DNA from 2 places in the Streptomyces sp. NPDC107550 genome. Region 2 is predicted to be linked to the other one. Evidence: riboswitches for the same ligand, from Rfam matches in the RefSeq annotation. Region 2 holds a riboswitch; the other holds the start of a gene.

Region 1 (3,372 bases), on a different contig from region 2:
CTCGTACGAGGCCCACTGCCGCCGGAACTCCGGCCCGAACGACGGCTCGAGCGGCGTCTGGTACAGCATGTGGTGCACGAACCACAGCACGGAGTTGGCGATGCCGTTGTAGGCGTCCGCGTGCACGTCCGCCGGAATGTCCAGCATCCGGACACCCGGCTCGTTCACCCCGCGCCGCACGGCCTCCCGGTCGGCGTCGGAGAGCGCCGCGCACACCCAGAGCTTGTCCTCGACGACACTCAGCGCGGAGACGAGACCACCGCCCCCGCGCTTCGTCTCGATCCCGCCGTCGTCGCCGACGGCATAGGAGACCGGGCCGCGGTTGGACGCGACGAGAACCTGAGCTGCACCTTGCGTGATCCCCATACCGCTCACGCTAGCCCGGCCCGTAACGGTTCAAACGTGCGAAAGGTCCCGCGTGCCGCGCCCGCCCCCGTATCAGGCCACCCGGCGCGCCGCGTACTCCGCGATCTGAGCCATCGGCGGCCGCTCCTCCGTGTCCACCTCGTGCGTGCGCGGCTCGAACCCCTTCTCGCCGCGCTCGAACTGCGTCAGCACCGGCCGCACCAGATGCCCGCGGGCGAGCCGCAACTGGGCCGTGCGGTAGATCGCCGCCGCCATCCGGCCGAGCGCCTGCCCGTCCTGGTGCCGGTGCAGCCGCACACCGACGTCCACCTGCGCGAGCGCGTCCAGGCCCACCGTGTGCAGCGCGTCCACCAGCAGCCCCAGCTCCACCCCGTACCCCACCGGGAACGGCAGCCTCTCGAGCAGCGAGCGGCGCGCGGCGTACTCACCGCCCAGCGGCTGTACGAAACCGGCCAGGCGCGGCCAGTGCAGATTGAGCAGCGGGCGCGCCATCAGCTCCGTCACCCGCCCGCCCTGCCCGGCGGCCTCGCCCAGCGGCCGGTCGTACATCGCCTTGACGAGCTGCACGTCCGGGTCGGTCAGCAGCGGCCCCACGATCCCCGACACGAAGTCCGCCGAGAACTCCCGCAGGTCCGCGTCGACGAAGCAGACGATGTCGCCGGAGGTCACCAGCAGCGAGCGCCACAGCACCTCGCCCTTGCCGGGCCGCGCCGGTATCCGGGGCAGGATCGCGTCCCGGTGCACGACCCGCGCCCCGGCGGCGGCGGCGACCTGCGCGGTGCGGTCCGTGGAGCCGGAGTCGATCACCACCAGCTCATCCACCAGCGGCACCGCCGGGGTCATCAGCTCCCGGCGGATCACCGCGACGATCTCGCCGACCGTCTCCTCCTCGTCGAGCGCGGGCAGGACCACGCTGACCCGCCGGTCCGAGGCCCGTTTCGCGGCCACGAGCTGCGCAAGCGGCCGGTCGGCCACGGACCAGGAGCGCCTGCTCAGCCAGCGCTCGACCTCTTCCAGCACGGTCGGAGCCTCCCGTATGTGATCCATCTCGCGGTTCGGACGACTATCTCAAGCGTCCGGAGCTTCGGTTACAGTCTTGAACAACGCCGGTGCCCGTCGCATGTCGGGGTCCAGGCGTCCACAACCGCAGCACACAACCGCATACCGCTCATCCAGAGGGGCAGAGGGACACGGCCCGTTGAAGCCCCGGCAACCCTCCAGCCGGTCTCGTAGGACACCGCACTGTCCGCAGCGAGGCTCCCGGCTAGGGAAGGTGCCAAATCCGTCTCGTGACGAGATGCGTCACGAGGAAGATGAGGAGAAAGGGCCTCGCCTCCATGGCTGTTCAGACCGTTGCGACCGAATCCACGACGACCTCCGTCGATCTCGGCCCCGCCTGTGGACTCTCCTGCCGCGAGTGCGGCGCCACCGTGCCCCTCGGCCCGGTCTTCGCCTGCGCCGAGTGCTTCGGCCCCCTCGAAGTCGCCTACGAGCTGCCCACGGGCGACCCCGAGTCCCTGCGCAAGCGCATCGAGGCCGGCCCCGCGAACATCTGGCGCTACGCACCGCTGCTGCCCGTCCCCGCCGACGTCGCCGACAAGCCGAACCTGAACCCCGGCTGGACGCCCCTCGTCAAGGCCGACAACCTCGCCCGCGAGCTGGGCGTCGAACAGGGCCGCCTCTACGTCAAGGACGACTCCGGCAACCCCACGCACTCCTTCAAGGACCGCGTCGTCGCCCAGGCCATCGAGGCCGCCCGCGCCTTCGGCTTCACCACCCTGTCCTGCTCCTCCACGGGCAACCTGGCCGGGGCCGTCGGCGCCGCCGCCGCCCGCGCCGGCTTCCGCTCCTGCGTGTTCATCCCGCACGACCTGGAGCAGGGCAAGGTCGTCATGGCCGGGGTGTACGGCGGTGACCTCGTCGCCATCGAGGGCAACTACGACGACGTGAACCGCTTCTGCTCCGAGCTGATCGGCGACCCGCTCGGCGAGGGCTGGGGCTTCGTCAACGTCAACCTGCGGCCGTACTACGGCGAGGGCTCCAAGACCCTGGCGTACGAGATCTGCGAGCAGCTCGGCTGGGAGCTGCCGGACCAGCTCGTCATCCCGATCGCGTCCGGCTCCCAGTTCACGAAGATCGACAAGGGGCTCAAGGAGCTGATCGCCCTCGGCCTCGTCGAGGACAAGCCCTACAAGCTGTTCGGCGCCCAGGCCGAGGGCTGCTCGCCGGTGTCGGTCGCGTACAAGGCCGGGCAGGACGTGGTGCGCCCGCAGAAGCCGAACACGATCGCCAAGTCCCTCGCCATCGGCAACCCCGCCGACGGCCCGTACGTCCTCGACATCGCGCGCCGCACGGGCGGTGCCGTGGAGGACGTCACCGACGAGCAGGTCGTCGACGCGATCAAGCTGCTGGCGCGCACGGAGGGCATCTTCGCGGAGACCGCCGGCGGGGTCACCCTCGGCGTCACCAAGAAGCTCATCGAGGCCGGCCTCATCGACCCGTCCCTCACCACGGTCGTCCTGAACACCGGCGACGGCCTCAAGACCCTCGACGCCGTCGCGGAGACCTCGCAGGCCACCGCCACCATCCGGCCCTCGCTCGACGCGTTCCGCTCCGCCGGGCTCGCCGGCTGAGAACCCCGCCCCTTTCGCTTCCGCACGGCCGTACCACTGAGGTGATCATGAGCGTCAACGTCCGCATCCCCACCATCCTGCGCACCTACACCGGCGGGCGGGCCGAGGTGCCCGCCGAGGGCGCCACCCTCGCCGAGGTCATCGCCGACCTGGAGAAGAACCACACGGGCATCGCCGCCCGCGTCCTGGACGACCAGGGCAAGCTGCGCCGCTTCGTCAACGTCTACGTCAACGACGACGACGTCCGCTTCGAGCAGGGCCTGCAGACCGCCACGCCGGACGGCGCGGGCGTCTCGATCATCCCGGCCGTCGCCGGCGGCTGAGTATTCCGCCGAAAGGCGCGCACACTCCTCGCATCACCCCGGATTGCCCT
Region 2 (3,372 bases):
CCTCGTCCAGGCACTGGACGGGGGCTCTTTGCCGTGCCCGCGCATGGATAAGGTGGGACGGCTCAGTTCGAGAAGACACCACAGGAGCGGCCATGAGGCTTGAGTCCCCCGCTGGAGGCGACACCGCGGCGGGCCGTTCCTGGCCCTCCGTACTCAACGGCCTGCTGGAGGGCCGCGACCAGAGCGCCGACGACACCGCCTGGGCGATGGACCGGATCATGCGGGGCGAGGCCACCGACGCGCAGATCGCCGGGTTCGCGGTCGCGCTGCGGGCCAAGGGCGAGACCGTGCAGGAGATCACCGGGCTCGTCCGGGCGATGTACGAGCACGCCAACGTCATCGACGTCCCCGGCGACACCGTGGACATCGTCGGCACCGGCGGCGACGGCGCCAAGACCGTCAACATCTCCACGATGTCCGCGATCGTCGTCGCCGGCACCGGCGCCAAGATCGTCAAGCACGGCAACCGGGCCGCGTCCTCCGCGTCCGGCGCCTCCGACGTCCTGGAGAAGCTCGGGGTCAATCTGGAGCTGACGCCGAAGCGGGTCGCGGAGGTCGCGGAGGAAGCCGGCATCACGTTCTGCTTCGCCGTGAAGTTCCATCCGGCGCTGCGGCACGTGGCGGCGGCGCGGGGTCAGCTCGGCATCCGCACCACGTTCAACTTCCTGGGCCCGCTGACCAACCCGGCCCGCGTCCGTGCCCAGGCCGTCGGGGTCGCCGACGCCCGGATGGCGCCCATCGTCGCCGGAGTCTTCGCCGAGCGGGGCAACTCCTCGCTCGTCTTCCGCGGCGACGACGGCCTCGACGAACTGACCACCACCGGCACCTCCCGCGTCTGGGTCGTCCGGGACGGCCAGGTGCGCGAGGAGGCGTTCGACCCCCGGGACGCCGGCATCGAGACCGTCTCCATCGAGGCCCTGCGCGGCGGCGACCCGTCCTTCAACGCCGAGGTCGCGCGGCGGCTGCTCGACGGGGAGCGCGGGCCCGTCCGCGACGCCGTCCTGCTGAACTCGGCCGCCGCCCTCGTCGCCGTACGACCGGGGGAGGGGACGCTCACCGAGCAGATCCGGGCGGGGATGGAGCGGGCCGCCGAGTCCATCGACTCCGGCTCTGCGAAGGCCGCGCTTGAGCGCTGGGTGGTCGCCAGCAACCGCTGAGCGGCGCGCGGGTGTGACGCAGGGCGCAGTCCGGATCGTGGACTGCGCCCTTGCCGTCCGCGAGACGTATGGCAGGATGCTTTCCAAGGTCATGAGTGACAGCGATTACGGCCCCGGCCCGCTGTCCGGCAACCCTCCGTCCGTGGCGGGGTGCCCCGGGTGAAGACCAGGCCGTAGGCAGCGAGGTCTACGGCAAGCGCGGACCCCTCGCGAAACCAGGGGTCCTGGGTCGTTCGAGGGAGCAGTCTCGTGAGCAAGCGAATGCGCTAGGGCTTTCACGCCCCTTCTCCATTTCACCCTCCGCGTGGCCGTGTTCTGTCACGCGTCGAGGTCGACACCCGTACGCCGAGGGCCTTTTGGCGCCCCCGTACGGGGACACGCATCCGACTCGCCTTGTCGTACCGGGAGATACCGCCATGTCCGCACGCCCCGCCGTCACCGCTTCCGCCGTCTCCGCCGCGTCCGTCCCGTCCGCCGACTGCGGCGCGGACCCCGTCTGCGGCGCCCCGCTGCCCGTCCTCGGCCGGGACGTCACCGTGCCCCTGGTGACCGGGGGAGAGGTGACGTACGCGGCGCTCGACTACGCCGCCAGCGCCCCCGCCCTCCAGCGCGTCTGGGACGACGTCGCCGCCTACGCGCCCTACTACGGCAGCGTGCACCGGGGCGCCGGGTACCTCTCGCAGCTCTCCACCGACCTGTTCGAGAACTCCCGGGCCACCGTCGCCGAGTTCCTCGACTGCCGCGAGGGCGACCAGGTCGTCTTCACCCGCTCCACCACCGACTCGCTGAACCTGCTCGCCGCCGCGCTGCCCGCCGACTGCCAGGTGTTCGTCTTCGAGACCGAGCACCACGCGTCCCTGCTGCCCTGGCGCGATGCCCGCGTCACCTACCTCAACGCCCCCCGCACCCCCGACGAGGCCGTCCAGACCCTGGAGCGCGCCCTCGCCGACCGCGACCCCTACGGCCCGGCCCTCGTCTGCGTCACCGGCGCCTCCAACGTCACCGGTGAACTCTGGCCGGTGCGCGAGCTGGCGGCGGCCGCTCACGCGCACGGTGCCCGCATCGTGCTCGACGCCGCCCAGCTCGCGCCCCACCACCCGGTCTCCGTACGGGAGTCGGACGTCGACTGGGTCGCCTTCTCCGGGCACAAGCTGTACGCGCCGTTCGGCTCCGGCGTCCTCGCGGGCCGCGCCGACTGGCTGACGGAGGCCGAGCCGTACCTCGCCGGGGGCGGCGCCTCCCGCAAGGTCGCCCGGCGCGCGGACGGCGGCGTGGACGTCGAGTGGCACAGCAGTGCCGCCCGCCACGAGGCCGGCTCGCCCAACGTCATCGGCGTCTACTCCATCGCCTCCGCCTGCAAGGCGCTCACCGAGGCCGGGTTCGACTCCCTCGTCGCCCGCGAGCAGTACCTCATCGGCAAGGTGCGGGCCGGGCTCGCCGAGGTGCCCGAGGTGAAGGTGCTGTCGCTGTTCGGGGACGACGCGCCGCGCGTGGGCGTGCTGTCGTTCGTCGTGGAGGGCTGGAACTCCTCGCACTTCGCCGCCGCGCTCTCCGCCGAGTACGGGATCGGGGTGCGCGACGGCCTGTTCTGCGCCCACCCGCTGGTACGGACGCTGCTCGGCTCCGACCCGCAGACGCAGGGGGAGTGCGGGGCGCCCGAGGCCGCGCCGGGCGAGAAGTCGCTCAACGCCATCCGCGTCAGCTTCGGCGCGGGCACCCCCGACGAGCACGTCGAGCGGTTCGTCGCCGCCGTCACCGAGCTGGTGCGCGACGGCGCCAAGTGGAACTACCGCACGCAGGACGGGCGGTGCGTGCCGGCCACCTGAGCGGCCGGCACGGAAAGGGGGGGCGGCGGCTCAGCTGTCGAGGCCGATGGCGAACGCCGCCTCCAGGTCGTGCTGGGAGTACGTGCGGAACGCGACGTGCGTGTCCGTGCCCTCCACCCCGGGGATCTTGCTGATCCGGCCCGGGATCACGTCCGCGAGGTCGTCGTGGCGGGGGACCCGGACCATGGCGATCAGGTCGTAGGTGCCGGTGACGGAGAAGACCTCGGTGACGCTGTCGAGCGCCGCGATCGACTCGGCGATCTCGGGGATCCGGTCCACGCTGGTCTTGATGAGGACGATCGCGGTGATCACGGCTGGCTGTCTCCCTCGGTGGCCGTGCGGTGGGTCGCCCTCACTCTAGGGCCTTTCCCGTTCCCGGCGCGGGCCCG

What was found. A riboswitch is a leader RNA that binds a small molecule or an ion and turns the genes downstream of it on or off. The one in region 2 is predicted to bind S-adenosylmethionine.
Region 1: another riboswitch for S-adenosylmethionine. It lies ahead of thrC (threonine synthase); the one in region 2 lies ahead of ACZ7LY_RS11940 (aminotransferase class V-fold PLP-dependent enzyme).

The regions. Positions count from the first base shown of each region.
Region 1 covers NZ_JBVKBC010000004.1:355,450-358,821, reverse strand. Annotated here, with positions in the region: gene ACZ7LY_RS08760 (alpha,alpha-trehalose-phosphate synthase (UDP-forming)) at 1-366, opposite strand, end outside; gene ACZ7LY_RS08755 (glucosyl-3-phosphoglycerate synthase) at 439-1,386, opposite strand; SAM riboswitch class I at 1,532-1,686, shown strand; gene thrC (threonine synthase) at 1,704-2,999, shown strand; gene ACZ7LY_RS08745 (MoaD/ThiS family protein) at 3,047-3,322, shown strand.
Region 2 covers NZ_JBVKBC010000006.1:286,269-289,640, reverse strand. Annotated here, with positions in the region: gene trpD (anthranilate phosphoribosyltransferase) at 93-1,157, shown strand; SAM riboswitch class IV at 1,245-1,362, shown strand; gene ACZ7LY_RS11940 (aminotransferase class V-fold PLP-dependent enzyme) at 1,574-2,983, shown strand; gene ACZ7LY_RS11935 (Lrp/AsnC family transcriptional regulator) at 3,014-3,295, opposite strand; gene ACZ7LY_RS11930 (rhomboid family intramembrane serine protease) at 3,336-3,372, opposite strand, start outside.